One region of the Tessaracoccus sp. MC1756 genome, then DNA from elsewhere that is predicted to be linked to it. Evidence: predicted binding sites of a transcription regulator. Region 1 holds the regulator's gene; the other holds the start of a gene.

What was found. Region 1 encodes LexA, which represses DNA repair genes until DNA is damaged. Its sites were predicted from a motif close to TCGAACANNTGTTCGA; they were not measured.
Positions count from the first base shown of each region.
Region 2: a site for LexA is predicted at 12,422-12,437, ahead of H5393_RS03455 (DUF6504 family protein). Genes of this name have one in related genera too.

Region 1 is NZ_JACJFZ010000001.1:855,388-870,617, forward strand. It holds gene H5393_RS03940 (ATP-dependent DNA helicase) at 1-406, shown strand, start outside; gene lexA (transcriptional repressor LexA) at 419-1,156, opposite strand; gene H5393_RS03950 (hypothetical protein) at 1,365-1,703, shown strand; gene nrdR (transcriptional regulator NrdR) at 1,910-2,428, shown strand; gene H5393_RS03960 (vitamin B12-dependent ribonucleotide reductase) at 2,488-5,322, shown strand; gene H5393_RS03965 (hypothetical protein) at 5,407-5,946, shown strand; gene H5393_RS03970 (response regulator transcription factor) at 6,022-6,687, shown strand; gene H5393_RS14805 (sulfurtransferase) at 6,684-7,481, shown strand; gene gnpA (1,3-beta-galactosyl-N-acetylhexosamine phosphorylase) at 7,597-9,804, shown strand; gene ilvD (dihydroxy-acid dehydratase) at 9,970-11,823, shown strand; gene H5393_RS03990 (magnesium and cobalt transport protein CorA) at 11,818-12,855, opposite strand; gene H5393_RS03995 (DedA family protein) at 12,861-13,343, opposite strand; gene H5393_RS04000 (AEC family transporter) at 13,392-14,303, opposite strand; gene H5393_RS04005 (FKBP-type peptidyl-prolyl cis-trans isomerase) at 14,373-15,230, shown strand, end outside.
Region 2 is NZ_JACJFZ010000001.1:747,259-762,488, reverse strand. It holds gene rsmH (16S rRNA (cytosine(1402)-N(4))-methyltransferase RsmH) at 1-711, opposite strand, end outside; gene mraZ (division/cell wall cluster transcriptional repressor MraZ) at 841-1,278, opposite strand; gene H5393_RS03490 (AAA family ATPase) at 1,536-2,501, shown strand; gene H5393_RS03485 (DUF58 domain-containing protein) at 2,505-3,728, shown strand; gene H5393_RS03480 (transglutaminase family protein) at 3,725-5,878, shown strand; gene H5393_RS03475 (DUF3040 domain-containing protein) at 5,948-6,340, shown strand; gene H5393_RS03470 (CueP family metal-binding protein) at 6,344-6,925, opposite strand; gene dinB (DNA polymerase IV) at 7,004-8,224, opposite strand; gene H5393_RS03460 (DNA polymerase III subunit alpha) at 8,230-11,970, opposite strand; gene H5393_RS03455 (DUF6504 family protein) at 11,970-12,275, opposite strand; gene H5393_RS03450 (hypothetical protein) at 12,563-13,495, shown strand; gene H5393_RS03445 (cytochrome c biogenesis CcdA family protein) at 13,492-14,298, opposite strand; gene H5393_RS03440 (thioredoxin domain-containing protein) at 14,295-15,122, opposite strand.

The DNA.
Region 1 (15,230 bases):
CAGACGCTTCCTCGACGAGCCCACCACCGCCCTGTTCGGCACCATGTCGCTGTGGCAGGGCGTCGATGTCCCGGGCGAATCGTGCCAGCTCGTCATCATCGACAAGATCCCGTTCCCGAGGCCGGACGACCCGCTGATGCAGGCCAGGAAGAAGGCGGTCGACGACGCAGGGGGCAACGGTTTCATGAGTGTGGCCGCCGCCCATGCTGCACTGCTCCTGGCGCAGGGGGCCGGCAGGCTGATCCGGCGCTCCGAGGACAGGGGAGTGGTGGCCATGCTCGACCCCCGGTTGGCCACCGCGCGGTACGGATCCTTCCTCACCGCGTCGTTACCGGATTTCTGGGCCACCACGGATGGCGATGTGGCCGTGTCGGCACTACGCCGCCTCCGCGGCGACATTGAGTGACCTATGGCGGGCTCACACCTTGCGGAGTAGTGCCACGACCTTGCCCATGATGCTGGCGTGGGTGCCGTCGATGGGGGAGTAGCGCTCGTTGTGCGGCAGCAGCCACACCTTGCCCTGCTGCAGCTTGTAGGTCTTGACGGTGGCCTCGTCGTCGAGCAACGCGGCAACGATGTCGCCGTTGGTGGCGTCCTTCTGCTGGCGTACCACCACCCAGTCGCCGTCGCAGATTGCGGCGTCGATCATGGAGTCGCCCTTGACCTCCAGGAGGAAGAGCTGGCCGTCGCCGACGATCTGCTTCGGCAGCGCGAACACGTCCTCGATGTGCTCCTCGGCCAGAATCGGCCCGCCGGCGGCGATCCGGCCCAACACGGGCGCGGCTACGGCTGAGGGACGTGCATCCCATCCCTGCGCCGAATCCAGCTCCTCGGGGAGCTTGGGCACATCAGGCAGTGTCAGCACGACGGCCCGCGGCCGGTTGGGGTCCCGGCGGATGAAGCCCTTCTGCTCCAGCATGCGCAGCTGGTAGGTCACCGATGACGTCGACGCCAGCCCCGCCCTGTCCGCCACCTCGCGGATGCTGGGGGGGTAGCCCAGGTCCTCGATGGCGTCCTTGATGACGTGCACCAGCGCCAGTTGCCTGCGGGAGAGCCCGTAATCCGGTCCCTCGGGAATGGGGAAGCCTGCCAGCTGCGCCTCGATCTCTGCGTTGCTGGGGCGGCCACGGCGCGGGCGGTTCGTCTTGTCAGCCATGGCCCCATGGTAGCCATTAGCTGGAACAGGTGTTCGAAATGCGCAGGCGTGTCGATGGTCGACGAATTTTGTCAGTGGGCTCCTGTTGAGTGGTGCACGTCACAAATCCCGTGGCGCACAGCAGGCTTCGAACAAATGTTTGAATCTGATCCGCACATGCGGTAGCGTTTCAATCGAACACTTGTTCTAGGAATGAAAGAGGTCAGTCATGACCACGTCGAGCGCAGTTCGCTTCCAGATCGTCGGCACGCCCGGTCGTCGGGTCGTCACCGTGTCCCCGGCCGGCCGTCCTGATCTCCATCTGCCCCGCATCAGCCCCACGCGTCCCGTCGGTCCCGGACGCACTGGTGCTGCTGCCTCGTGCCGCGTCGTGAGCCCGGAGCGCCGCTCCCCCTGGCTGGCGGCCAAGGTCGCGGTTGTGTCGCTGTTGGCGCTGGCCGGTGGCGCCGTCTCCGCCGCTCAGTTGGTGGGCGGCCTCGTGTCCCCTGATCCGGCGATGGGTTATGTCGCCGGTGACCCAGCCTGGGCGCACGTCTCGCAGCCCTGATTCCTCTACTGGGACACGTCGAATTCCCCTCGGCGTGTCTCTTGCCTTCCTGATGGGCCGCGCCTAGTGTGATCCCTACATCTAGTGGTTGCACTGATGTGATTCCCCTACAAGTTGTGATTCGAACGTGATTCGCCACTTGTGAGGAACCGCTCCGGTGTGGCACTGTTGTCCACTCGCTCCATCGCTCGAGGAAGGCCCGCGCCGTGCACTGCCCGTTCTGCCGCCACTGCGACACCAAGGTGTCGGATTCGCGCGCGACCGAGGACGGCTCCGCCATCCGGCGCCGTCGGATGTGCCCCATGTGCGAGCGTAAGTTCACCACGATCGAACAGATCATTCTGACGGTGGTGAAGCGGTCCGGCGTCGTCGAATCGTTCAGCCGCGAGAAGGTCATGCGCGGCGTGTCGAAGGCCTGCAAGGGCCGTCCCGTGACACCGGCGCAGTTGGCCGCCCTCGCCCAGCGTGTGGAGGAGTCCCTCCGGGCCTCCGGCCAAGCGGAGATCCCTTCGGAACAGATCGGCGTGGCCATCCTCGGCCCATTGGAGGAACTCGACTCCGTCGCGTACCTCCGTTTCGCCAGCGTCTACAAGAACTACGAGTCGGTCGACGATTTCCAACGCGAGATCGACGCCCTGCGCCTCAGCGCAACCACCCGGAAGCCGGCACCCGAGGGCGGAGCGGCCTTCCAACAGCTCACCGCCCAAGAGCCGCTCCTGGGCTGAGCAACACATCAGCTTCACATCGAATCAAACGCAGCAAGAGAATCAGAGGGGTTTTGACCATGACAGCGACCGCAGCGCGGGCCTCCCGCCGCAAGTCCTCGGAGACAGAGGCCACGGGTCTCGTCATCGACCGCGTCTTCACCAAGCCGGGCGTGCATCCGTACGACGAAGTCGAGTGGGACCGCCGCGACGTGGTTCAGACGAACTGGCGTACCGGTGAGACCGTCTTCGAGCAGCACGGCGTGGAGTTCCCGTCGTCCTGGAGCGTCAACGCCTCCACCATCGTCACCACGAAGTACTTCCGTGGCGCCGTCGGCACCCCCGAGCGGGAAGACTCGCTGCGCACCCTCATCGACCGCGTGGTGACGAGCTACGTCAAGGCCGGGAGCGACTACGGCTACTTCGCCACAGACACCGACGCGGAGATCTTCGGCCACGAACTCACGTGGATGCTGCTCAACCAGTACTTCTCCTTCAACTCGCCCGTGTGGTTCAACGTCGGCACCCCCTCGCCGCAGCAGGTCAGCGCCTGCTTCATCCTCTCGGTCGACGACTCCATGGAGTCCATCCTCAACTGGTACCGGGAGGAGGGCTTCATCTTCAAGGGCGGCTCCGGCGCCGGCCTCAACCTCTCCCGCATCCGTTCGTCCAAGGAACTCCTGAGTTCCGGAGGCACCGCCTCGGGTCCCGTGTCCTTCATGCGCGGCGCCGATGCCTCGGCCGGCACCATCAAGTCGGGCGGCGCCACCCGTAGGGCCGCCAAGATGGTGGTGCTCGACGTGGACCACCCGGACATCGTGGAGTTCATCGAGACCAAGGCGCGCGAAGAGGACAAGATCCGCGCCCTGCGCGACGCCGGGTTCGACATGGACCTGGGCGGCAAGGACATCACCTCGGTGCAGTACCAGAACGCCAACAACTCCGTTCGCGTCAGCGACGAGTTCATGACCGCCGTCGAGAACGGTGGCGCCTTCGGGCTGCGGTCCCGCAGCGACGGTTCAGTGATCGAGGAGGTCGACGCCAAGGACCTGTTCCAGAAGATGGCCAAGGCGGCCTGGGAGTGTGCGGATCCGGGCATTCAGTACAACGACACCATCAATGACTGGCACACTAACCCGGTGACCGGCCCCATCACGGCGTCGAACCCCTGCTCCGAGTACATGAGCCTCGATAACTCGTCGTGCAACCTGGCCTCGCTCAACCTGCTGAAGTTCCTCAAGGCCGACGGCACCTTCGACGCGGAGACGTTCGTCAAGGCGGTCGAGCTGATCATCACCGCGATGGACATCTCGATCTGTTTCGCGGATTTCCCCACCGAGTCGATCGGGGAGACCACCCGCAACTTCCGCCAGTTGGGCATCGGCTACGCCAACCTCGGGGCGCTGCTGATGGCCATGGGCAAGGGCTACGACACGGATGGTGGCCGCTCCACCGCCGCCGCGATCACGTCGGTCATGACGGGCACCTCGTACCGCCGCTCGGCTGAGCTCGCCGCCATCGTCGGCCCGTACAACGGCTACGCCGTCAACGCGGAGGCCCACCAGCGCGTGATGCGCAAGCATCAGGCCGCCAACGACGACCTGCGCGTGCTGGCAGACGATCGCCAGCTGCACGCCGTCGCCACCCGCGAGTGGGACCACGTGGTCTCGCTGGGCGCCAAGAACGGCTTCCGCAACGCGCAGGCCTCCGTGCTGGCCCCCACCGGCACCATCGGCTTCATGATGGACTGTGACACCACCGGCGTCGAGCCGGACTTCTCGCTCGTGAAGTTCAAGAAGCTCGTCGGCGGCGGCTCGATGCAGATCGTCAACCAGACGGTCCCACGTGCGCTCAAGCGCCTCGGCTACAAGTCCGAGGACATCGACGCCATCGTCGAGTTCATCGGCACCCACGGTCACGTGATCGGGGCGCCCGGCCTGGCCGCTGAGCACTACGAGGTCTTCGACACCGCCATGGGGACCCGGGCCATCAAGCCCATGGGTCACGTGCGCATGATGGCCGCCGTGCAGCCCTTCCTCTCCGGCGCCATCTCCAAGACGGTCAACCTCCCGGAGGACGCCACGGTCGAGGAGATCGCGGACGTCTACCTGCAGGGCTGGAAGCTCGGTCTCAAGGCGCTCGCCGTCTACCGCGACAACTGCAAGGTCGGCCAGCCCCTCTCCGACGGCAAGAAGAAGACCGCCGACGAGGCGAAGGAAGCCCCGCAGCCCGAGGTGCGCATCGAGTACCGTCCCAAGCGCCGCCGCCTGCCCAAGTCGCGTGCTTCGCGCACCACGAGCTTCTCTGTGAGCGGTGCCGAGGGCTACATGACGTCGGGTGCCTACGACGACGGCCGCCTCGGCGAGGTGTTCCTCAAGCTGGGCAAGCAGGGCTCCACCCTGTCGGGCGTGATGGACGCGTTCTCCATCGCGGTGTCGATCGGCCTGCAGTACGGCGTGCCGCTGGAGAGCTTCGTGCAGAAGTTCACCAACCTGAAGTTCGAGCCCGCTGGCATGACGGACGACCCCGACATCCGGATCGCGCAGTCCTTCATGGACTACATCTTTCGCCGCCTGGCCCTGGACTACCTCACGTTCGACGACCGCGCCGAGCTCGGCATCTACACCGCCGGTGAGCGTGCCCGCTACGTCGAGACCGGCAGCTACCTGTCGGAGGAGGACGAGGCCCGGATGCCCGAGGCCGAGCAGCTCCGCAACGACGAGTTCGACGACTTCAACGTGGACGGCGCCCGTCAGCCTTCGCTGATCGACGCGCACACGACCGCGGAGTTGATGGAGGCCATGGGCGTCGCCGCAATCGACGCGCCGCTGTGCATGACCTGCGGCACCAAGATGCGCCCGTCGGGCAGCTGCTATGTCTGCGAGGGCTGCGGCTCCACCAGCGGTTGCAGCTGACCAGCACGATGTGGAACCGCAGGGCCGCCTCGGGCGCAACCGGGGCGGCCCTGTCCGCGTTGGTGCCGGGCTTAGGCTGTCCCTGTGATGGAAATGAACGAGCCGCCGGCTACCGGTCTCTCGCGGGCTCGAGCCGCACTGCTCGCCGCAGCCGCCGGATACGCGGTGCTCGTCGTCTACCAGGCCTACACGCTGCCGGACCGGGTGCCTGGACAGATCGGGCCCGGCGGGGAGGTCGCCAGATGGTCCGACCGCCCCACCCACGTGCTGATGGCCTGCCTGGCCGGCCTGGGGCTGTTCCTGGCGATGTGGTTCGCCCCCAGACTGATCGGCCGGTTGCCGGTCGAAGCCGTCAACCTCCCACACCGTGACTACTGGCTGAGGCCGGAGAACCTCCCTCGGACGCGTGGGATGATCGCTGACGACATGGGGTGGTTCGGGGCCGCGACCATCGCCTTCGTCGGTTTCGCCCTGGACCAGGTGGGCAGGGTCGCCGCGGGGCAGCCGGGCTTCTCAGGGGCCTTCTGGGCCGTCCTCGTCACCTACCTGGTAGGCGCTCTCGGATGGGCGCTGTGGAGCACCGTCGGTGGACGCTGGAAACCCCCGCCTCACCCTTTCGGATGAGGCTGAAATGGTAGTCAGGTCGAGTTTCGCGGCGTTTACCGCCTTTTGCACAGTTTGGTGCGTATATTGACTCTCGTGACTGACAAGCGGCTGCGTATCGCAATCCTCAACGACTATGAAGTGGTCGTGCACGGCCTCCGTAGCATGCTCGCGCCCTTCGAGGATCGGGTGGAGATCGTCGACATGGGTCCCCGCGCACACGTGGAGGAACCGGTGGATGTCACCCTCTACGACACGTTCAGCCAGAGCCACGAAGATGACCCCGACATTCAGGGCCTGATTGGCACGCGGGGGACGGGGGCGCTGGTGATCTACACCTGGACCATGCACCCCGACCTCGCGGCGCAGGCCGTCGCCAGAGGGTGCCGGGGGTACCTCGACAAGTCGATGTCCGCCGCCCAGCTGGTGGAGTCGCTCGAGGCCATCGCCCGAGGTGAAGTCGTGATCTCAGAGCCGAACGCGGACCACGACGGGCACACCCTCACCTCGCCTGAGGACCTGGCCTGGCCGGGGGCGCACTTCGGCCTCACAGCGCGGGAATCCGAGGTCCTGGCGCTCATCACCCGTGGTCTCACCAACCAGGACATCGCCAGCCGCAGCTACCTGAGCATCAACTCGGTGAAGTCCTACATCCGCTCCGCCTACCGCAAGATCGGGGTCGAACGACGCTCGCAGGCCGTGCGGTGGGGGCTGGAGAACGGAATGTTGCCAGACTTCAGCCACGTTACGCTGGACGGGTGATTCCTCCAGTAGTCGACGCGACCTGGCTCCAGGCCCATCCCCACGTGGTGCTCGCGGATGTGCGGCACTACCTCGACGGTCGCTCCGGCGCCCGGGCCTATGAGCACGGGCATCTTCCCGGCGCCGTCCATGTCCCGATGGACGAGGTGCTGGCGGATCCCCCCACGACTGAGTTGGGCCGCCATCCGCTGCCCACCCCGCAGCGCTTCGCTGAGGGGCTCGCCGCCGTCGGAATCGGCGACGACTCCACCGTCGTGGCCTATGACGACGCGGGGGGCTCGATGGCCGGACGCCTGGTGTGGCTCCTGCGCATGCTGGGCCGCGACGCAGCCCTGCTCGACGGCGGAATGGCCGCCTATGACGGGGAACTCACCACGGTGGTCCCTGACCCGGCTCCTGCCACCTTCACCGTCACGCCGTGGCCGGACGAGGCGCTGGCCACCATCGAGGAGGCCGCGCGCGGGTCCATCGTCATCGATGCCCGTGGTGCTGAGCGTTTCCGTGGCGAGACCGAGCCGATCGACGCGAAGGCCGGACACATTCCCGGTGCACGTAGCTTTCCGCTCACGGACAACCTCACGCAGGATGGCCACTTCCTGGGCCCGGTGGAGTTGCGCGAACGCTTCCGCGGGATCGACGATGCGGCTAAGACCATCTCCTATTGCGGGTCCGGCATCACCGCCTGTCACAACCTCATTGCGATGGAGTACGCGGGACTCGGACGGGGCCGCCTGTACCCGGGTTCATGGTCGCAGTACAGCGGCACCGAGAGGCCCGTCGCCGTCGGGGAGTGAGCAATCGCGCAGAGTGGACGGCGCATCTGCACGCAACGTGCGGAACCGCTCAGGTCGGTGCCAGACTCGTCTCCGACCTACACCGCTTTACCAACACACCTGCGAAGGACTCTGCATGAACGCAAAGGGGCGAGTGACCCTCCCGATCGAACAGGGCATGGACGACCAGTTGCCCGGCATCCTGGCACGGCTCGGCGCCGACGCCGTGCGCAACTCGGACGGGACCTGGCTGCCTGAGATCACACCCCAGTTGGGGGTGAAGGTCTACGAGACGTATTTCCCGGCGCGCGGTCACCAGGCGTTTGCCGAAGCCAACCTTGACGCCCGCCCACGCTTCTATCTGATGAGTGAGCGCGTGGCCGCTCCGGCCGAGGGCCCGCTGTCCATCGACATCATGAAGGGCTACTACGAGCTCCAGGTCGAGCCGGACCAGGGAAATGTGCGGCGGTGGTGGGAGGTCATTGACCGCACCACCGGCGAGGTCGTGCCCGTGGACGGCTGGACTGTCGGGGGGCAGGGAACCGACGTGTCGGTCACCGTCGCTGAGCCTGTGCCGTTCCACGTGTACACGGTGAACTTCCTGGCCTGGCAGGTCTGGGACTCCACGCAGATGTACAACTACACCACCAACAACTGGTGGGACGACGAGTCGCGCGTACGGGAGATCGGCTACGACGCCCGCCACCCCGTCGCGTGGGAGTTCATGAAGTCGTCCCTGCGCCAGTGGTGTGAGGAGCGCACCGAGGTCGACGTGGTGCGCTTCACCACGTTCTTCTATCACTTCACCCTCGTCTTCAACGACCTCGGCAAGGAGAAGTACGTCGACTGGTTCGGCTACTCCACCTCCGTCAATCCCATCGCGATGGAGGCCTTCGAGGAGGAGTACGGCTACCGGTTGCGCGCCGAGGACTTCGTGGATCAGGGCTACTACAACTCATCCTTCCGGGTGCCGTCGAAGGTGTTCCGCGATTGGATCGAGTTCACCACCCGCTTCGTCTGCTCCCGCGTCAAGGAACTCGTCGACATCGTGCACGAGTACGGCAAGGAAGCCCTCATGTTCCTCGGCGACAACTGGATGGGCACCGAACCGTACGGTGAGCTGTTCGCCGGCACCGGGATCGACGGTGTCGTGGGCTCCGTCGGATCCTCTGTCACGTGCCGCATGATCTCGGACATCCCCGGCGTGAAGTTCACCGAGGGCCGGTTCCTCCCGTACTTCTTCCCCGACGTGTTCCGCCCCGGCGGCGACCCCCTCGGCGAGGCGAACGAAAGTTGGCTCCTGGCCCGCCGCGCCATCGCCCGCACGCCGCTCGACCGCATCGGATACGGCGGCTACCTGTCGTTGGCTGTGCAGTTCCCCGACTTCATGGCGCGGGTCGAACAGATCTGCGACGAGTTCCGCTCCATCCACGACGAGGGCCAGGGCAAGCGTCCTGAGAATGCGCCCATCCGCATCGGCGTGCTCAACGCCTGGGGGAGCCTGCGCACCTGGCAGACGCACATGGTGGCGCACGCGCTCTGGTACAAGCAGATCTACTCCTACCTCGGGGTCATGGAGGCCCTCGCCGGGCTCCCGTTCGACCTGAAGTTCGTCAGCTTCGACGAGGCCCGCGACGGCAAGCTGGCCGACCTCGACGTGGTGCTGAACGTCGGCGCGGCCGAGACGGCGTTCTCGGGCGGCAGCGAATGGCTCGACGAAGCCCTGGTTGTGGCGCTGCGCCGGTACGTCCACCAGGGCGGCGGCCTCATCGGTGTGGGTGAACCGACCGCGGTGCTGGCCAACGGGGCCTTCTTCCAGCTGTCCGACGTTTTCGGCGTCGACAAGGAACTGGGGCTCAGCCAGTCGACCGACCGCTACCCGGTGGAGAAGCCCCAGCACTTCATCACGGCCCACCTCGACGAGTCCACCAAGGTCGACGTGGGCGAAGGGGCCGGCGACATCTTTGCCCTGAACGACGACACCCGGATCCTGCGCCTCACCGATAAGTCCGTCGATCTGGCGGCCAAGGAGACCGGCAACGGCCGGGCCGTCTACGCGGCTGGGCTGCCCTACAGCCACGACAACGCCCGGTTGCTGCACCGCGCCATCTACTGGGCCGCGGGCCGCGAGGACGACTTCGACGCCCACTGGATCCCGTCGAACCCCGGGGTCGAGATTGCAGTGTTCCCCGACGCCGGCAGAGCCTTCGTCATGAACAACCTCACGGTCGCGACGTCGACGGCGGTGTCCGGCCGCGTGGGTGGCCTTGTCTCCGACGGCGACATCACTGCGCTGCAGTTGGACCTCGAGCCGATGGAGTCGCGCTGGATCGACCTCGCCTGAGTGGATCATGAGCAATTGGATGGGGTCACGTGTGGTTCCGAGCCGTTTTCTCGGCGTGTCGCCCGACGACCCCATCCAATTGCTCACGGTACGTACCGCAAGCTGAGCCAACGGAGCGGGCCGCTATTGTGTTGTGAGCACAAATCCCTTGGAGGTATCCACACCATGCCGGCGCTTCGCTCCCGCACCACCACCCACGGCCGCAACATGGCAGGCGCCCGCGCGCTCTGGCGTGCCACCGGCGTCACGGACAACGACTGGGGCAAGCCGATCATCGCGGTGGTCAACTCGTTCACGCAGTTCGTGCCGGGCCACGTGCACCTGCGGGACATGGGCAAGCTCGTCTCCGAGTCCATCGCGGAAGCGGGCGGCGTGGGCCGCGAGTTCAACACCATCGCCGTCGACGACGGCATCGCCATGGGCCACGACGGCATGCTCTACTCGCTGCCGAGCCGCGAGCTGATCGCCGACTCCGTCGAGTACATGGTCAATGCGCACTGCGCCGACGCCATGGTGTGCATCTCCAACTGCGACAAGATCACACCCGGCATGTTCCTGGCCGCGCTGCGGTTGAACATCCCCACAGTGTTCGTCTCCGGTGGCCCCATGGAGGCCGGCAAGGCCGTCATCAAGGACGGCGGTACCGTCGAGAGCTCGCTGGACCTGGTCAACGCCATGGTCGCTGCGGTGGACCCCAACGTCAGCGACGCCGAACTGGGCCGGATCGAAGAGAACGCCTGCCCCACATGTGGCTCCTGCTCCGGAATGTTCACGGCCAACTCGATGAACTGCCTGCTCGAGGCCATCGGCCTGGCGCTGCCGGGCAACGGCTCCACGCTGGCCACCGCGGCGGCGCGCAAGGGCCTGTTCCAGGAGGCCGGGCGCCTCATCGTCGAACTGTGTCAGCGCTACTACGGGGACGACGACGACTCGGTGCTGCCCAGGTCCATCGCCCAGAAGCCCGCGTTCGAGAACGCCATCAAGCTCGACGTCGCCATGGGCGGCTCCACCAACACCGTGCTGCACCTGCTCGCCGCGGCCCAGGAGGGTGACGTCGACTTCACCATGGCCGACATCGACGCGATCTCGCGGGTCACCCCGTGCCTGGCCAAGGTGGCGCCCAACTCCGAGCGTTACTACATGGAGGACGTGCACCGCGCCGGCGGCGTGCCGGCGATCCTGGGCGAACTGCACCGCGGCGGCAAGCTCAACGAAGCGGTCACCTCTGTGCACACCCCGACGCTCCAGCAGTGGCTCGACGACTGGGACATCCGCAGCGGCAAGACGAAGCCGGAGGCCATCGAACTGTTCCACGCGGCTCCCGGTGGGGTCCGCACCACCGAGGCGTTCTCCAGCACCAACCGGTGGGAGAGCCTGGACACCGATTCCGACAACGGGTGTATCCGCTCCACCGCCAACCCCTACACGGTCGACGGCGGGCTGGCGGTGCTCACCGGCAACCTCGCGCCCGACGGTGCCATCGTCAAGACGGCTGGTGTTCCGGAGTCGCAGTGGCACTTCACCGGTACCGCGGTGGTCACGGAGTCGCAGGACGCGGCTGTGGAAGCCATCCTCGGCAAGGTGGTGAAGCCCGGCGACATCGTCATCGTCCGCTACGAAGGGCCCAAGGGCGGTCCCGGCATGCAGGAGATGCTGTACCCCACGTCCTACCTCAAGGCGCTCGGCCTCGGCCAAGAGTGTGCGCTGATCACCGACGGCCGCTTCTCCGGCGGATCCTCGGGCCTCTCCATCGGGCACGTGTCGCCGGAGGCCGCCAGTGGCGGCGCCATCGGGCTGATCGAGGACGGCGACAAGATCACCATCTCGATCCCGGACCGCTCGCTGCACCTCGAGGTCGACGACGAGACCCTCGCCGCCCGGCGCGCCGCGCGTGACGCGAAGGGGTGGCAGCCGGCGCAACAGCGCCGGCGTGCCGTGTCGACGGCCTTGAAGATCTACGGGATGCTCGCGCAGTCGGCCGACAAGGGCGCCGCGCGCAAGCTCAACCAGGCCCTATAGCCACTTCTTGGACTTGAAGACCAGGTACATCGCGACGCCCGTGCCCACCATGAGGAGCAGGGCGAAGGGGTAGCCGAACGGCCAGTCCAGTTCGGGCATGGTGTGGAAGTTCATCCCATAGGTGCCCGTCACCAGGCTGGGCACGAACAGCACACCGGCCCATGCCGCGATGCGGCGTGAGTCCTCTGTCTGCTTCAGGCTGGCTGAGGTCATGTTCCTGGCCTCCTCGTTCTGCCGCTGCGTCTGCAGCGATATGTTGAGGTCCAGGGTGCCCTTCAGCGTCTCGCGGAGCACCTCGACGTGCTCGGTGATGTGGATGGCGTGATCCTCGATGTCGCGCAGTTCCTGCCGACGGTGCTCGCCGGCCATCAGGAAGACCCTGTCGCGGCGCACGGAGTCGAGGATGGGTTTGAGGGGGCGTACCGCGCGCTGGAGGTACATCACCTCGCGTGACAACTGGTAGATGCGCCGCGACACCCGGGCCGACCCGCTGAACACCTGGGTTTCGATCTCATCGATGTCGTTCTCGATGCCCAGCACCACCGGGCCGTAATCGTCGACGATGTTGTCGAGGAGCTGCTCCAGCACCACGCTGGGCCCGATCCCCAGGGTCTCCGGCGCCGATTCGAGGTCGCGCCGGACAACTGTGAGGTCAGGTGTCTCCGAGTGGCGCACCGTGATGACGAAGCGGTCGCCGGCGATGGCGTGCACCTCGCCGAAGTCCACCGTCTCGGTGCGGTCCACGTACCTCGCGGCGTGGAGCACGAGGAACAGTGTGTCACCGTATCGCTCGAACTTGGGCCGCTGATGTGCGGTGATGGTGTCTTCGACCAGCAGGGGGCTCAGCTTGAACTCCTCGGCCAACAGCGCCATCTCAGCGTGGGTGGGCCGGTACAGGCCGATCCACACGAAACCGTCGGCGTGCTCGTCGAGCAGGTTGAAGCTCTGGTCGAACGTGGTGGGCGACGCGATCCGCCGCCCATCGACGTAGAAGCCGGCATCGACGATCGAGGTGGGGCGCGGCTGGGTCATGGCCCCTAGTGTGTCGCAGCGTCGGGGGCCACGTCGCGTCGACGCACGATCCAGATGACCAGCGCGGCGGCCACGAGCGCCACGGCCAGCACGAGCCAGGGGGAACGGGTCCAGAGGATCCCGATCGCCTTGAAGCCGATCATGCCGATGGTGCCGTACAGGAAGGCCCACATGATGCAGCCGAGGGTGACGGCGGGCAGGTAGCGACGCAACGGCATCCGCGTGACACCCGCGGCCAGGTTGACCATGGTCTGGATCCCGATGGTCAGGAACGAGATGGACACCGCGGGGGCGCCCCACCGGTTCAGCCAGCGGGCCCCCGTGGCGTAGTGCCGCGACTCCATCAGCTTGGCGAGCCGCGTCCGCCGGGCCCCTGCGGCGATGCCGCGCCCCAACCAGTAGGTGGCGTTGGCCCGCAGCATCACGATCCCGAAGAGCGCCACCACCACGACCGCGAACGGGGCGTCCCAGGTGGTGGGATCAAACACGGCTCTCCTGGTGCTGCGAGGGGGATGGGGCTCCGCCAGTGTATCTGTTCAGTTGAGGAAGGCACCGGCGGCCACGATCACCGGCACGCTCAGCAGAGTGGTCCACAGGGTCGTCGCCTGCACCAGCGGGAGGGCGGTGCGGTAACGCATGGCGTGCACGAAGACGACCTGGGCCGTGGGTAGCGCAGCCAGGACGACGGCGGCGCGTAGCGGCGTGCCGGTGAGGCCGAACAGCAGGGACAGGCCGAGCGCCACCCCCGGCACCACGAAAGACTTCGTCGCGATGGCGGCCACGGTCAGCCGGGGCAGCCTGTTCAGGGCGGGCAGGGGAGTGGAGTGGAACGACATGCCGAAGGCCAGCAGCATGGCGGGGATACCCAGCTCTGCCATCAGCACCAGGGGATCCCAGAGGACGATGGGTGGTTGCCAAGCACTGAGGTTCAGCGCCAGGCCGATGACTCCCCCCAGTACCAGGGGATGGGTGAGGAAGCTGCGAACCACCGAACGGCCACGGCCCGCCGGCGTCGACTCGAGCACCGCCACCGCAGTGGGTTGCAGGACCAGCACCTGGAGTAGCATCGCGGGAGCCGCCCACGCTGCGTCGCCCAGCACGTAGGCGGCGATGGAGATGCCCAGGTTGCCGGCGTTGACGTAGCTCGTGGCCAGATATGCGACGGCACCCTCCGCACGGGTGGCGCCCCACCGTCGCACCATCGTGATGGAGAAGGCCAGGCCGGTGAGGACACAGGCCAGCCCGAAGGCCAGCACGTGGGGGCCGATCAGCAGGTCGAGATCCGCCCCCGCCACGGCCACCAACACGAGGGCGGGCTGGCCCACGTAGAACGCCACGTCGCCCAGCACCTTCTGCGCCGAGCGGCCGGTGACCCGGGTGCGGGCCAGCAGATATCCGACGGCGACGACGATGCCGATCGTCGTGAATCCCTGCAGTGCCGCCCACATGCGCAGAAGACTACGCCCAGGCTTCACCGTGGTTTCAGCGGTCTTGTCGGGGTCGGCTACGATTCCCCCGTGACTTTCTCCGCCAAAACGCTGCGTCGCATGCTGGCCGCCGTCGGTATCGCCTCGCTGATCACCCTGTCCGCCTGTGGCTCCGACGACCCCACCACTGAGCCGGAGGTGTCGCCCTCGGCGTCGGTCTCCGCTGAGCCCAGTGCGGAGGCGTCGCCGAGCGCAGAGGCATCACCGAGCGTCGAAGAGAGCCCCCAGCCCACCATTACCCCCTCCGCGGACCTGAGCGCCGTCGAGGTCGTCGACGGCGAGGTCCCCGAGGTCAAGGTCCCCGCGCCGTGGGGCATCGAGAAGACCCAGGCGGACGTGCTGAAGGAGGGTGAGAGCGCGCAGACGCTCACCGACACGTCGGTGGTCACCATCAACTACATGGGCGTCAACGGCACCACCGGTGAGGTGTTCGACAGCTCGTACGAGCGCGGCGAGCCCGCCACCTTCTCGCTCGAGCAGGTCGTGCCCGGGTTCCAGAAGGGGCTCTCCGGCCAGAAGGTCGGCTCCCGCGTGCTGATCGGCATGGTTCCCGAGGACGGCTACGGCGAAGGCAACCCCGGCGCCGGCATCGAAGCAGGCACGTCGTTGGTCTTCCTCGTCGACATCATCTCGGCGAACTTCTCCGAGGCCGTGGGCGAAGAGGTTCCCCCGGCCGAGGGCATGCCCACCGTCACGATGAAGGACGGCAAGCCCGAGATCGCCGTCCCGGCCGGAGTTGCGGCTCCCACAGAGCTGCGCGCCCAGCCGCTGATCACCGGCCCGGGTGCCGCCATCACCGCAGAGTCGACCGTCCAGGTCCAGTACCGCGCGTTCAACTATGCCGACGGCACGATCTGGCAGGACGCCTGGGCGCCGCAGTCGGGCAAG
Region 2 (15,230 bases), 110 kb from region 1:
GCCCAGGGCGAGCGCGTCGATGGCCGCCGGCAACACGCCGTTGAGGGCCTCGAGTTCGCGGTTGACCTCGATGCGCAACGCCTGGAAGGTGCGCTTGGCCGGGTGGCCGCCGGTGTGGCGGGCCGCGGCGGGGATGGCACCAGAGATGGTCTCCACCAACCTGGCGGAGGTCTCGAACGGGCGGTGCTCGACGATGGCCCGGGCGATGCGGTCCGCGAAGCGTTCCTCGCCGTAGCGCGACAGGATCCGGGAGAGGTCGCGGGCCGGGTAGGTGTTGAGCACGTCGGCGGCGGTCGGGCCCTCCGTCGGGTTCATCCGCATGTCGAGGGGTGCGTCGACCCGATAGGCGAAGCCCCGCTCGGTGCGGTCGATCTGGAGGGAGCTGAGGCCGAGGTCCAGCAGGATGGCGTCAACGCTCTCGATCCCGAGGTCGTCGAGCACCTCGGGCAGTTCGTCGTAGACGGCGTGCACCAGGGTGGCGCGCTCCGCCAGGTCACCGAGTCGTTCGCGGGCGACGGCATGCGCGTCGAGGTCGCGGTCGATGCCGATCAACCGGGCCTCGGGGCAGGCCTCGAGGATCGCGATGGCGTGCCCGGCGAGACCGAGGGTGCCGTCGACGTAGATGGCGCCCGGCCGTGACAGTGCCGGGCGCAGCAGATCGACGATGCGGTCGCGCATGACCGGATCGTGCACGTCTGTGAAGCCCTGCATGATGCTGTTTCGACCCTTCTTCAAAGCTGTTGTCCTGGTGGGTGACCCCTCCAGTGGTTCCCTTCCGGGCCGGACCTGACATCGGGGAAGTGAGATCAGGGCCTGACCGGCCGGGAGCCACCGGTTGGGTCACAAGCCGGTGAGTGCGACGAATTCGTCATCCATCTCGGAGAAACCCTCCTCGCTGGCCTGGGAGTACTCGTGCCATGCCTGGGCGTCCCAGATCTCGGCGCGTTCTCCGGCGCCGATCACCACGACCTCGCGATCCAGATTCGCGTACTCGCGCAGCGGGGGCGGGATGGTGATGCGCCCCTGCTTGTCTGGAACTTCATCGCTGGCCCCGGCCATCAACATGCGCTGGTAGTCACGGACCTGCTTCACGGTGCTGGGGGCGCTCATGAGGGCGGACATCTTGGCCTCGAAGGTGGCCCTCGGGTACACCGCAAGCGACCTGTCCTGCGCCCTGGTGACGACCAGGCCATCCTCGAGCGCGTCGCGGAACTTGGCGGGAAGGATCAGCCGGCCCTTCTCGTCGAGTTTCGGTGTGTACGTCCCCATGAAAAACATGCGATGCCAGGCCTCCTTCCCCCACTTGTCATCCACTTTGCCCCACTGCGCACCACGGTACCCCACTTTCCCCCACCGGCCCACCACTTTTTGTCGGTGGGTTGTGCTTGTTCGCCTTTTTCCGCTCGAGAGGGGTCCGGGGGCACACCTGTCCTCCATCTGGCGGGAAGTGGGTAGGTTGTCGAGCGATACGCGTGCCCGCTTCCGGGCGCGGTTAGTCTTGGTTTGCTTGCCGCACGAACATCGAGGAGCCTCCGGTGAACCAGCCCGCCACACCGTCACTGCATGAGGTGTCCCAACTCGCCAGCCGCATCGCCGCGGAGATGGCGCGCGTGATCGAGGGCAAGCCCCATCAGATCCGCATGGCCGTGATCGTGCTCCTGGCGGAGGGACACCTTCTTATAGAGGACGTCCCGGGCGTGGGGAAGACGGTCCTGGCGAAGTCGCTCGGACGCGCCATCTCCGGTGACGTCAAGCGCATCCAGTTCACGCCGGACCTGTTGCCCAGCGACGTCACCGGCGTGTCGGTGTTCAACCAGTCGACGCGCGAATTCGAGTTCAAGCCCGGCGGGATCTTCGCCCACATCGTGCTGGGGGACGAGATCAACCGCGCCTCCCCCAAGACGCAGTCGGCCCTGCTCGAGGCGATGGCGGAGAGCCAGGTTTCGGCAGACGGCAAGACCTACCAACTGCGTCAACCGTTCATGGTCATCGCCACCCAGAACCCCATTGAGATGGAGGGCACCTATCCCCTCCCCGAGGCCCAGCGGGACCGCTTCATGGCCCGCATCACCATGGGGTACCCGGCCCGCGCCGCCGAGGTGGCGATGCTCACCCACCACGCCAGCGGTGACCAGCTCGCCACGGTCAGCGCCGTCACGGACGCCGCCTCCGTCGCCGCCGCCATCGACGCCATCCGGGGCGTGTTCGTGGCCCCGGTGATCAACGACTACATCGTCAGCATCGTCGAGGCCACGCGCCAGCACCCTGATCTCCGGCTCGGCGCCAGCCCCCGCGCCTCCCTGCACCTCATGCGAGCGGCGCGCGTGGAGGCGGCTCTCGGTGGGCGCGACTACGTCATCCCCGAGGACGTGCGCTCCCTCGCCGCCGAGGTGCTCTCCCACCGGGTGCTGCCCACTGTGGAGGCCCAGGTGGCACGCCGTGACCCGGCAGACGTCATCACGTCCGTGCTGGCCTCGGTGCCCACCCCTGCCAGGAGCTGACCGGTGCGTCGAGGCACCCGGCTGACCGGACGCGGCGCCACGCTGCTGCTGAGCGGGGCGCTGGTCATCGGCGGCGCCGCCTACATCGGTGAGGTCGACGTGCTGTGGGTCGGCCTGGTCATGGCTGCGCTGCCGCTGCTGGCGCTGGGCTACCTCGTCCTCGCGCGTCCCCTCGTGACCCATGAACGCTCCCTGACCCCACCCACCATCCCCGTCGGCACGTCCACCAGGGTGGTGCTCCACGTGCTGAACCAGTCGCCTGCCCAGGCGTCGGCGCTGCGGTTCCACGATGCCGCCGACGCGTCGCTGGGCGGCGGCGCGTCCTTCGTCATCGCGCGCGGCTTCGGCGAATGGAGCCAGGCGGTGGGCTACACCGTCGAGGCGCTGCGCCGCGGCCGGTTCAGCGTCGGCCCCCTCTGGGCCCAGGCCGGCGACCCGCTCGGGCTGGCGCTGCGCGGCTTCATCGCCAAGGGACGCGATTCCGTGCTCCGCGTCACGCCGCGCATCTGGCGGCTCGACGACCTGGCCGGGGGCGCCGGGCTCGGCAGCGCCGGCGACGCCACCCCCCAGCGGATCGGCTCCGCAGGCGCCGACGACGTCCTCGTGCGTGAACACCGGCACGGCGACGACATGCGCCGCGTGCACTGGAAGATGACGGCCAAGAAGGACGACCTCATGGTGCGGCTCGAGGAGCACCCGTGGGACCCGTCGAGCACCCTCATCGTGGACACCCGCCGCAGCGCGCACCTGGGCGACGGCGCCGACGGCTCCCTCGAGTGGGCCGTCTCCGCGGTCACCTCCGTGGCCGCCCTCCTGAGTGAGGGCCGCCACAAGCTCGCCATCATCGCCCCCTCGGGCCGCGTCTTCGAGACGGGGCACAGCGTGGGCGAGGCCTCGCGCCAGTTGATGATCGAGGCGATGACGGACCTTCCCACCTCGGAGGAGACGTGGCTCGGCTCCGCCGTCGACGACCCTGAGCTGCTGACCTCGGTGGCCTCGCTCGTGGCCGTGACCGGCCTCCTGTCGAACGCGGACGCGGCCGCCCTCGCCGCCGCAGGCGGACGGGCGCGCAGCCTGATCGCCCTGGCGCCGGACGCCTCAGCCTGGGACGCCGAGCACGACGAGCACCGCGAGGCGCTCAGGTTCCTGCTCGGCCGGGGGTGGCGCGTCGAGACGTTCCGCCCGGGCGAGCCCGTTCCGCAGGTGTGGCAGCGGGTGACGACATGAGGTTCACCCACCACCCGTTCTCGCACGTGATCGTGGCCGCTGCCGTGTGGTTGTCGATGCTGCCGTTGTCCACGCTGGTCTCCGACACCCAGCAGGTGTGGGCGCACGCCTGGTTCATCCTGGGCGCGGCCGGCACCGTCGGGCTCGTCATGGGGCTGCTGCGGGCGCCGCGGGCGCTGGTCCTCTTCGTCCAGCTGCTCGTGATCCTCGGCGTGCTCGCCTGGCGCGGGTTGGCGCTGGCGCCCCGGGGGGATCCCCTGGTTTCGCTCCGGGCGCTCACCGCAGACGGTGTCGAGGTGATCCGCACCGGCGTGCCGCCACTGCAGCCGGAACCCGGGTTGGTGTGGCTCTGCCTCATCCTCGCGGCCCTGCTGGTGATCATCGTCGAACTGCTGGTCAACGGTCTCGAGCAGCCCGCCTGGACGATCGCGCCCCTGGCGTTGACCTACGGCGTCGCGGCGCTCGTGCGCATCGACGACCTCGACTGGCTGCTGCTCGTGCCCGTCGTCGTCGGCTTCATCGCCATCCTGTTGAGCTCCACGGGCGCGGGCGAAGCGGCGGGCAAGGCCTCCCGTGCGAGCTCCCACCACCTGTCGCGGGTCTCCGTCGGGTTGGCGTTCGGCGCTGCCGCGCTGGTGGTGGCGATCCTGGTGTCGGCCATGGTGCCCCTGGGAGACAAGCGTCCCTGGACGGAGGGCGGCCAGGACGGCCCCATCCAGCTCAGCGACCCCACCGTGCGGCTCGACCAGGACCTGCGCCGCCCCACGGACAGCCCTGTGCTGACGTACCGCACGAGCACCGGCGGGCCGGTGTACATGCGCACCGTGGCGCTTCCCAACCTCAGTTCCTCCGGCGCCGGACTGGTGCCGATGTCGCTCAGCCGCTCGGGGCTGGACGCCGACCACGACTTCCCCGGCGAGCAGGTGACGGTCGACGTGCAGATGGATGCGGTGCCGTCCGAGTACCTGCCGGCCCCGTTCGCGGCGGCCTCCTACGAGGCCGAGGGAGCGTGGAGCCACGACCCGGACACGCTCGCGATCGTCGCCTCGGGCCCGAACCGCACGCAGCAGACGGTCAACCTGGGCTACCGCGTCGAGTCCACGCTGCCCTCCCCCACGCGCGAGGAGGTGTCGCAGGCGAGCCCCGGCAGCCTGCCCAGCGCCGTCACACGTGAGGTCCCCGCCGGCCTCAGCCCCGCCGTCACCGCCCTGACCAGCGACGTGGTCGCCGGCGCGACCACCGCGGGCGAGAAGGCCCTGGCCATTCAGCGATTCCTGCGCTCCGACGCCTTCCGCTACACGCTCGAGGCCCCCAACACCGCAGGGACGGACACGATCTCGAGCTTCCTGCTGGAGGCCCGCTCGGGTTACTGCATCCACTTCGCCGCCGCGATGATCACCATGGCGAGGATCGAAGGCATCGACGCCCGGATGGCCGTCGGGTTCGTCCCCGGTGAACAGCAGGCGGACGGCAGCTACCTGGTGACCTCGCACGACGCCCACTCGTGGCCCGAGCTGTACTTCGAGGGCCTGGGCTGGGTGCCGTTCGAGCCCACCCCCGCGTACCAGGGCGACCCGGAGTACGTGGACCCCTCGGCGATGCAGCCTGCCACGAGCCCGTCGCCGTCGCCCACGCCCAGCGCGGTGCCCACCCCGCAGCCCACCACGGTGCCGCCCACCATGCAGCCGGTACCGACGGCGCCGACAGCGGTGGACGAGAGCCCGGGGCCGGTGGTCCGGGGGCTGCTGATCGCCCTGCTGGTGCTGCTGGCGCTCGCCCTGCCCGCCCTAGTCCGCCTGGGGCTGCGCGCCTCGCGTCTGCGGTCCGACGGCGACCCCGGCCAGGCGACCGACCGGGCTTGGCGGGAGGTGCAGGCCATGTTCGCCGACTACGGCCTGCGCTGGCCCGAGGGTTCACCCGGACCGGCCGGCCGGGAGGCGGCGGAACAGTTGTCACCCCGGGGCGCGGAGTCGCTCGCCGCCATCGCCGCGACGGTGGAGCGCAGCCGGTACTCCCGCGACGGCGCGCCCGTCACCGAGCTCCCTGCGGAGGTGGGCACGCTACGCAAGGCGCTTGCCGGCCAGGCCACCCGGGGAGCGCGCCTGCGTGCCGTGCTGCTGCCCGCGTCGCTGTGGCGGCTGGGCCGGTAGCCAGATTGCTCTTGGGGTTGGGGATTCCCCGGCATAGAATGGTCGCCACCGGTAGTAAGGGAGAAGGCCATGGCGCTGTCTGAACAGGAACAGAGGCTGCTAGAACAGCTTGAGGCGTCGTTGAAGGCTGAGGACCCGAAGCTTGCCGACGCACTCAGCGGCACCACGCAGGTCAAGTTGCACCGTCGTCGCGCCGCCATCGCAGGGCTCGTGTTCATCGTGGGCGTCGTGGTGCTTCTCGTGGGTGTGCAGGTCCATCCGGCCGTCAGTATCGGCGGCTTCCTGTTGATGCTCGGCGGCGCCCTCGTGGGAATCAGTTCCTGGCGGCGCGTGTCTGACGACGCGCAGCCCAGTCGGCCCCGTTCAGGCGGCCCCCGCACCTCCCCCGGTGCGGGATCCAGCCAGGACTTCATGGACAAGCTCGAGGAGCGCTGGCGTCGACGTCAGCAGGGCGACCTCTGAGACTCAGACCAGCTGCATCGTGGTGATGCAGGTGGGGTCTTCGACGCCGGTGGAGATCTCCTGCGTGGCGGACTTCCCGTCATGGCCCACCGTGATGGTGGCCTGGATGCCTGCGGGTAGCCAGAAACCGGCGAACCCGTTGTCGTAGGTGGTGACCGTCTCATCGACGAGTTGCTCACCCTCTGCCGTGACGATGGACACCTCGATCTCCTGACCGGCCAGCTCACCCTGGCATGAGGCCAGGTTGTGGTTGTAGCACTCGTGGGTCTGCGTCAGGTAGGGCGCCACGGAGAGATAGAAGCCTTCGTCGACGGGCAGCGTGACCTCAGCGCCGGTGTCGTCACTCAGAACGAGCTCTCCCGGGCGGACGGAGCCGTAGGGGCCGGCCTCCCGGTCATCGTTGGTGGCGTCGAGGCTTTCAACGATCTCGCGTACCGACCTGCCGTCGAGGTTGTGCTCCGCAAGGAATTCCGACTCGGCGGACGCCGACGTCGCGGTGGTGCCAACAGGTTCCGGGGCGCCGGAGCAGGCCGCGACGACGGGCAGCAGTGCGACTGTGGCCAGGGCGATCAGGGTCTTCTTCACTTAGGGTCCTCACATCTGATGGTGGTGCCAACGCTATACCGGGGCGGGGTACCGGGATTCGCGGGGGTGCGTTAGTGGTCACGAGGCGTGGAGCGCGGGCCGGCGGGTGAGTCTGGCCCGCTGCACCGCCTTCGGGCCGAAGCGCAGCACCGCCCTGTCCACCGCCTGTTCCGCTTCGCTCCACCCGTGCGCCGGCTCGTCGAGGGCGGGCTGCTCGTAGGTGGTGGCCTTCGGCACGAGTTTCTCCATCCGCACACCCACCCGCCGGACGCGGGCGCGCTGCAGGTTGAGTTTGCCGTAGAGCCGCATGGCCTCCGCGTAGACGTCGTTGGTGCGGTCCGTGAACGCCTTGAGCGTGCCGGTACGGGTGATGGTGGTGAAGTCTGCGAACCGGACCGACAACGTCACCGTGCGGCTCACCATCTCCTGCGCCCGCATGCGGGCGGCGGTGCGTTCCGCCATCCGCAGGATCTCTGTGGCGACGATGGCGGCGTCGTCGGTGTCTCGGGCGAACGTCTCCTGCGAGCCGACGCTGTGCTCCGCGGGTTGACGGGCCAGCACCGAGCGCTCGTCGCGGCCCCAGGAGAGGTCGAACAGCATGGCACCGAGGTGGTCGCCCATGGCGCGCTGCAGTGTGGCCCGGGGCGTGTTCGCCAGGTCCCGTACGGTCTCCAGCCCCAGCTTGCGCAGTTTGCCGGCAGTGACCTCACCCACTCCCCAGATGGCATCGACGGGCAGCGGGTGCAGGAACGCGATCACGTCCTGGGCCTGCACCAGGCGCAAACCGTCCGGCTTGGCCTGCTTCGAGGCCAGTTTGGCGATGAACTTGTTGGGGCCGATGCCGACGGAGCAGGCCACGCCCTGTTCGTCCATCACCTGCGCGCGCAACTGCTCCCCGACGGTGACCGGGTCCTCACCGAGGCGGCGCATGGCGGTGGTGAGGTCGATGAACGCCTCATCGATGGAGGCCATTTCCACCTTGTCCGTGAACGTGTCGAAGATCTCCCCGATGCCGGTGGAGACCGCACCGTAGTGGTCGTGGTCAGGGTGCACGACGGCCACCTGGGGGCAGAGCCGCCGGGCCCTGCTCGACGGCATGCCGGCGGTGATGCCGTAGCGGCGTGCCGGGTAGTTGGCCGACAGCACCACGCCCCGGGTGGAGCCGCCGACGAACATGGGCACGTCGCGCAGCTCGGGGTGGCGCGCCATCTCGACCGAGGCGTAGAACGCGTCCATGTCCACGTGCACGACGACCTGCGGGAGGCCGCCCGTGGAGGCTTGGCTGCGGGTGGTACGCATGGGGATCACCTTCCTGAGCTTCCGGGGCTGGAGTGCCACAGTTTGCGCGGGGCATCCGCGGCACCGGTGCCCGCCGGTTTGATGTCTGAGTAGGGGGACTGCTTGAACCCGCTGGCATGCACCAGCACCCGTCTCCGACCCATCCCGCCGGCCCGGGTGTGGTTCTGCGGATCCGGCGGCGGTTCCTCGCCGTCGGCCGGGAGCGGGGGCTCTGGCGCGGCTTGGGGTTTCTCAGCCGGCTTCCACTCCCCCACCAACGAGTAGCCCTCGGGCACCTCGTCGAGGATGGCCGTCACTGCGGCGACGGCCTCAGCCTCTGTCGCCCCCTGGTCCAGCGCAGCGCGCCAGGCCGCGTCCAGAGTGCCCAGGTCCCAGGCACCGGTGGCTCGGATGGAGAGGCCGCGGGTGCCGGTGCGCCGGATGAGCCCCCGCACCAACAGGATCCACGACGCGAACACCGTGGCCGCGTACGGGCCCTGGACGTCCTCGAAGAAGGTGGTGTCCACCGGGCCGGTGGAGTCGTCGAGGGTGAGGAAGATCACCCGCCGGCCCGAGCGCACCGGAGGGGTCTGGGTGGCCACCTTCACCCCCGCGACGAGCACCTCGGCGCGGTTGCGGCGCTGCAGCAGCGTGCGGGAACTGGCCGCACCGATGGCGCGCAGCAACGGAAGGTAGCGCTCCATGATGTGGTGGCTGGCGTCCAGCCCGAGGATCTCGAGTTCGGCCTTGAGCCGCTGCTCGTCGTCCATCTCCGCCAAGCCGGTGGGCACCACGTCCGTGGTGGGTTCGGCCTCCTCGTCGCCGAAGCTGAAGGCGCCCTGCAGCGCCCCCACCCGGCTGTCGGCGCGGCGTTCGCGGTGGAGGTCTGCCAGCGCCAGCAGGAGGTCACGCCGGGTCACCTGGGTGCGCCGCTGGACGGGGGCGCGCCGTCCGATGCCGTAGAGGCGGTCGAACGCGCCGGCCAGGATGAGCCGCTCCACGACGGGTTCCGAGACGTTCGCGCGGGACCAGAAATCCGTGAGCGACGTGTAGGGCCGGGCGGCCACGATCTGGCGCATCTCCTCCTCCGAGATGCCCTTCACATCAGACAGCGACAGCCTGATCCCCCAGCCCTCCACCAGGGGCAGGCCGTCCCCGTCGGGACCGGGGTGCTCGTGGGCACTGAGCGGCTGCGCTGAGGGATGCTCCATCGCCAGGTTCTCCGGGAGCCGCACCGTCTCATCGGTTCCGGCCACGTCGTCGAGCGGTTCCGCCCGGTAGTCCTGCACGCTGCGGTTGACGTCGAGGCCCAGCACGGCGATGTTCATCCGGCGTGCCTCCTCCAACAGCAACCGCTTGGGGTACATCCCCGGGTCATGCGTGAGGATCCCGGCCAGGAAATGCGCGGGATAGTGCCGCTTCAACCACGCCGACTGGTACGTGGGCAGCGCGAAGGCAGCCGCGTGCGCCTTGCAGAACCCGAACGAGGCGAACGCCTCGAGGATGGCCCAGATCTCCTCACACATCGGCTCCGGGTAGCCGTTGGCCAGAGCCTTCGGCACGAACCACTTCTTGACCTTCACCTGGCCCTCGCGATCTCCCAGCGCGCGGCGCACCTCGTCGCCCTGGGCCAGCGAGCAGCCGGTGACGATGGAGATGATCTGGATGATCTGTTCGTGGAAGACCACCACCCCGAAGGTCTGCTCGAGGGCGGGGACGAGGCTGGGGTGGAGGTACTCCGGTTCCGTCCAGCCCTGCCGGGCCTCGAGGAACGGGGTGACCATGTCCGACTTAACGGGGCCGGGCCGGAACAGGGAGATGTCGACGATGATGTCGTGGAACGTCTCCGGCCCGAACTTGCCCACCAGTTCCCGCTGGCCGGGCGATTCGATCTGGAAGCAGCCCAGCGTGGCGCGGTGGGCGATCATGTCGTACACCTCCCCGTCGTCGAACGGGGCGAGCGCGTCGATGTCCGGCGCCGGGCCGGCGGTGCGGCTGATCTCCGTGAGCGCGTGGGCCATGGCCGACTGCATGCGGATGCCGAGCACGTCGAGTTTGAGCAGGCCGAGGTCTTCGACGTCGTCCTTGTCGAACTGGCTCATGGGGTAGCCACCGAAGCTGCGCTCCAGCGGGGTGCGCTGGCCGAGCGAGGAGTCGCTGAGGATCACGCCGCAGGGGTGCAGCGCGATGTGCCGGGGTAGCCCGTCGAGCGATTCGACCAGGGAGAACAGCATGTCGAGACGCTCCTCCCCCAGCCCCGCGGCCCGGAGTTCCGGGAGGTCGCGCAGCGCCGCCCGGGCGTCGCGGGCACGGATGTGCGGGAAGGCCTTCGCCATGGCGTCAATCTCCACCGGCGGGAGGCTGAGCGCCGCGCCGACATCGCGCACGGCGTGGCGCACGCGGTAGGTCTCGATCATCGCCACGCACGCCACGCGCTGCTCGCCGAAGGTGGCCAGGATCTTGTCGTAGACCTCCGTGCGGCGCGCCGATTCGACGTCGAGGTCGATGTCGGGCAGCGCCACGCGCAGCGGCGACAGGAACCTCTCCATGATGAGCCCGTACTTGATGGGGTCCACCCCGGAGACGCCCAACGCGTAGTTGACGAGGCTCCCCGCTCCGGACCCGCGAGCGGCGCAGCGGATACCCAGGTCCCGGATGAGGCCCACCACGTCTGCCACCGTGAGGAAGTACGACTCGAACCCCAGCTTGCCGATGACGGTGAGTTCGTCGTCGAGGCGTTCCAGAGCCTGCCTGTCCAGCGTGCCGTAGCGCTCGGTGAGGCCGGCCTGGCAGCGGGCGCGCAACACGCCGGCCGCCTCCTCGGCGGTGGTGCCGAGGGTCTCGAACTCCGGCAGCCGGATCTCGCCCAGGCCGATGTCGCCGATGGGGTCCAGCATGCACCGCTCCGCCAGGCCGCGGGTGGCTGCCAACAACGCCGATGCATCAGGGCGCCCGGCCAGCAGCGCGGCCTCCCCCGCGGCCAGCGTCATGGCGTCGGTGCCCTTGAGGTGGCCCTCCGCATTGCGGCGGTCGATGTTGCGCACGTCCAGTGGGACGAGGCGGCGTGCTGCGTCGAGCACATCGACGGTGGCGGCCTGCTCCCGCCGGGCCATCCGCACCATGTTGGTCAGCACCACGGGGACTCCCAAGCCGTCCCCCAGCCTGATGAGGCCGGCGGCCTGGTGCGCCGAGGCGACTCCGCGCCCACCGGTCTGGTGGTTGGTGGCGGCGAGGAACAGCCCGTCCCCCAGCTCCGTGCGCCACTTCCGCACCTCGTCGGCGGCATCGGCGGGCCGACCGGCGACGAGCAGCTCACCCGGTTGCGAATCCGCGCCCAGGAGCACCACCACGTCGTGGCCGGCGCAGTGCTGCGCGATGATCTCGCGGGTCACCACCGGGTCTGCCCGTTCCCCGGCCTGCTGGGCCGCGGTGATGAGCTGGCACAGCGTGCCCCACCCCGAGCGGGAGGTGGCCAGCACGACGGCGCGCGGGAGTCTCTCGTCGCGCAATTGGCCACCCCGCACCGCAGTGGGCCGGCGGCGGGCCAGCCAGCCGTCGGGTCGCACCGCGAGATCCACGCCGACGATGGGCGCGATGCCCGCGGACAGGCACGCCTTGGCGAAGCGGACGGCCCCGTAGAGGCCACCGCGGTCTGTGATGGCGAGCGCGTCCATGCCGTGGGCGACGGCTTCCGCCACCAGCGCGCTGGGGTGGGAGGCGCCGTACTGGAAGGAGTAGCCGGAGGCCACCCTGAGGTGGGGGAACATCAGTCGAGCACCGCCTGGAGCACCCAGTTCTCCGCGCCGACGGTACGGGCCAGTTCGTAGACGCCCCGGTGGCGTCCGTTGCCCGCCTCGACGCGCCAGACCTCCAACTCTCCGAGGAGATCCGACCCCACCGCCTGGTCGACGCTCTCGCCGCGGGCGGCGCGGGCCTGCTGACCCGCCCACCACGGCGTGGCGCGGCTCCACCGGGCCTGCACCTCTTTGACCAGCAACAGCTTGTCGCGCCAGATGAACTGCCTGGGCTCTTCTCTGAACAACACGAAAATGGGGTCGTCGTACCTGCGCATGGGGCCACCTCCCGGGGAACACTCGAATAGAACACATCATGCTTTTCGACCCGGGAACCCCGGCCCGGCGCAGGGGTCGAAGCCGCGCCAGGCCGGGGTGGCCCCTCACCTCACGCTTGATACGGACCAGAGCTTCCCCGAACTAATCGAACAAGCGTGCGGTGATCTTCACTATAGATCGACCGTCCGACAAAAGAAAAGGGGCGCCGGAGATCCGTGCGCAACTCCCCCGGCGCCCGGTCGGAGGGGCGCTGCCAGCCCTGGCGCGAAGCCCTACGATCGGTCCTATGCTCATCGTCAGAGGCGCCACGCTGGCCGGCCTGGCTGCCGCCGCGCGGCTCGCCAGGCTCGGGCATGAGGTGACCCTGGACGCGGCCGGGCACACCGTCGACCCGCTGCCGCAGACCATCGTGCTGCCCGCCACCTGGCGTGACCTGTTCAAGAAATCCGGCGCCCACCTGGTCACCGCGCTCAACGGCGCGGGGCTGGCCCTCACCGAGGCGCCACCGCGCCGCCACCACCTCAGCGACGGCACCACGCTCGACCTCCCCGCAGAGCGGGGCGCGCAGTATCACGCCTTGTCCGCCACTTTCGGCCCGGAGGAGGCGGCGCGCTGGCGTGACCTGCTCGACGACCTGCTGCCGGTATGGGAGGCCTTCCGCCGGCACGCCCTGGAGGGCACGGAGCCGGTGCGCACCAGGCAACAACGCGCCTCGCTCTGGCTCGACCGCAGCGTCACCGACCTGGCCGGCAGGCTCCGGACCCCACTGTCAGAGGTGGTGCTCTCCCTAGGCCCGGAGGAGCCGGGCACGGCCGCGCTCCCGCTGCTGCTGGAACGGATGTTCGGCCGCTGGCAGGTGACCGACGACGCCGGGTCCCCCCAGCTGGCCGAGCGCCTCGTCGACCTGCTGCGCCAGCGGGTGGCAGAGCGGGGGGTGCACACCGTCGAATCGCACGACGGGCCGGCCGACATCGACTGTCGGCCCCACGTGCTGAGGACCCACTGGTGGCAGCGCCGACCACCCCTGGGCACCCCGATCGACGACGGCCGGCATCTGCGCGCCTCCGCCGCCTCACCCGCGGGCGCCGCCCCCTGGGGGCAGCTGGCGAGCGCCGCCCTGGCCGTCTACGAGCTGCATGAGCGGCTCACCGGCGAGGACCCCCGCCCGACCAACAAGGCGTTCACGCTGCCCCGGCTGGGGCGCCCGACCCGGGGCTAGGACCGCGTCGGCCGGCGCAGCCAACCCCACAGCAGCAGACCCGCCACCACCACGACGGCCCCGACGACGGCGAGGTCGGGGATCCGGAGGCCCACCTCGCGCAGCCAGGACTCGAGGTGGAACTGCTGCGTTGCGTCGAGGATGCCACCGATGGCCGTGGTCGCATCCGTGGTGATGAACAGCACCCCGACGCCGACGAACAGCAGGCCGGAAACGAGACCCAGCACCGAGGTGGCGAACGTGCCGATCCTGACGGGACGGGGCCGGAGCCGCTCGCCCAGCCGCAGCCGGTCCCACAACAGCGCCAGGATCACCAGCGGCGCCACCATCCCCGCGCCGAACAGCGCGAGCAGCAGGCCGCCCCGCACGGCGTTACCCCCGACTGCGGCGACGGTGAGCACCGCGCCCAGCAGCGGTCCGGTGCAGGCGCCGGCCAGCCCGTACGTCATGCCGAGCAGGACCGCGCCGACCGGGCCCTTGGGGTCGCCGCGTTGCGCCAGCCCGGGGATCGGCAGCCGGATGCCGAGCGCCATGACGAGGCCGAAGATGATGAGCACGACGCCGCCGACGAGCGCGAGGGTGTCGCGGTGCCTGGTGAGCAGGCCGCCCAACGCCCCGGCAGCCAGCCCCAGCGGCACGAGCGTCAGCAGCAGGCCCACGTAGAACAGCGCGGTGCGCCCGATGAGCCGGGCCCGCTGATCCCCGAAGGCATAGGCGAAGAAGGCGGGCAGCACCAACGCCGCGCAGGGGCTGAGGATCGCCGCGATGCCGCCGAGGAATGCCCCCGCATAACCGATCGTCATCCGAGCGTGGCGGCCTCGGCCTCGATGACGCGCTCGAACTCGGCGATCGGCTGCGCGCCGGTGAAGAACTGGGTGCCGACGACGAAGGCCGGCGTGGCCGACACGCCCATGCCCTGCGCCTCCTGAGAATCCGTGAGCACGGCCTGGCGCAGTGCGGGCTGCGCCCAGTCCGTCTCGAACTGGGCCGCGTCGAGGCCCAGGTCTGCGACGATGCCCATCACCAGATCGTCGGGGATGTCGGGGTGTCCCTGGTTCGGGGTGGCGGCGAAGATGGCGTGCTGAAACTCAAAGTACTTCCCCTGCAGGCCGGCAGCGCGCGCCGCCGTGGCGGCCTTGACCGACTCGTCGCCGAACAGCGCCAGGTCGCGGAACTCGATGCGGAGCGTGCCGTCGTCGATGTACTTCTGCAGCAGGGGCAGCGTCTCCTCGGCGAAGACGGAGCAGAACGGGCAGCGGTAATCGGCCCACTCGGTCAACACGACGGGGGCGTCCAGTGCGCCCATTGCCATGGGGTCACCCTCCAGGCGGCGGGGGAACTCATCGCGCACCCACTGCTCGTACCCGGCCTGGTCGGCACCGGCGTCGGTGCCCTCCTCCGGCGGCGGGGCGGCGGCCGGATCCTCCTGGGCGGGAGCCTCCGTGGCCGGCAGTTCCGCCACCGGAGCCTCCGTGGTGGGAGTGCCGGCCGCCGGCGCCTCAGCGCCGGGGACCGCCGCGGGAGCCGCGCTCTGCTCGAGCGGCCGAGTCTGCGAGAACGCGATCAGCGCGACCACCAGCACCAGGAACAAGCTCAGCACGATCCACTTGTCCTTCGTCATGGTCATGCGTCCGGTCTGCGGGGGGCTGTTCATGGCTCACTCAAATCACTCTGGCATCACTGTGTTCGCCCCCACTCTGCCCCATCCCCCGGAAGGCATCCAATCCAGGGTCGG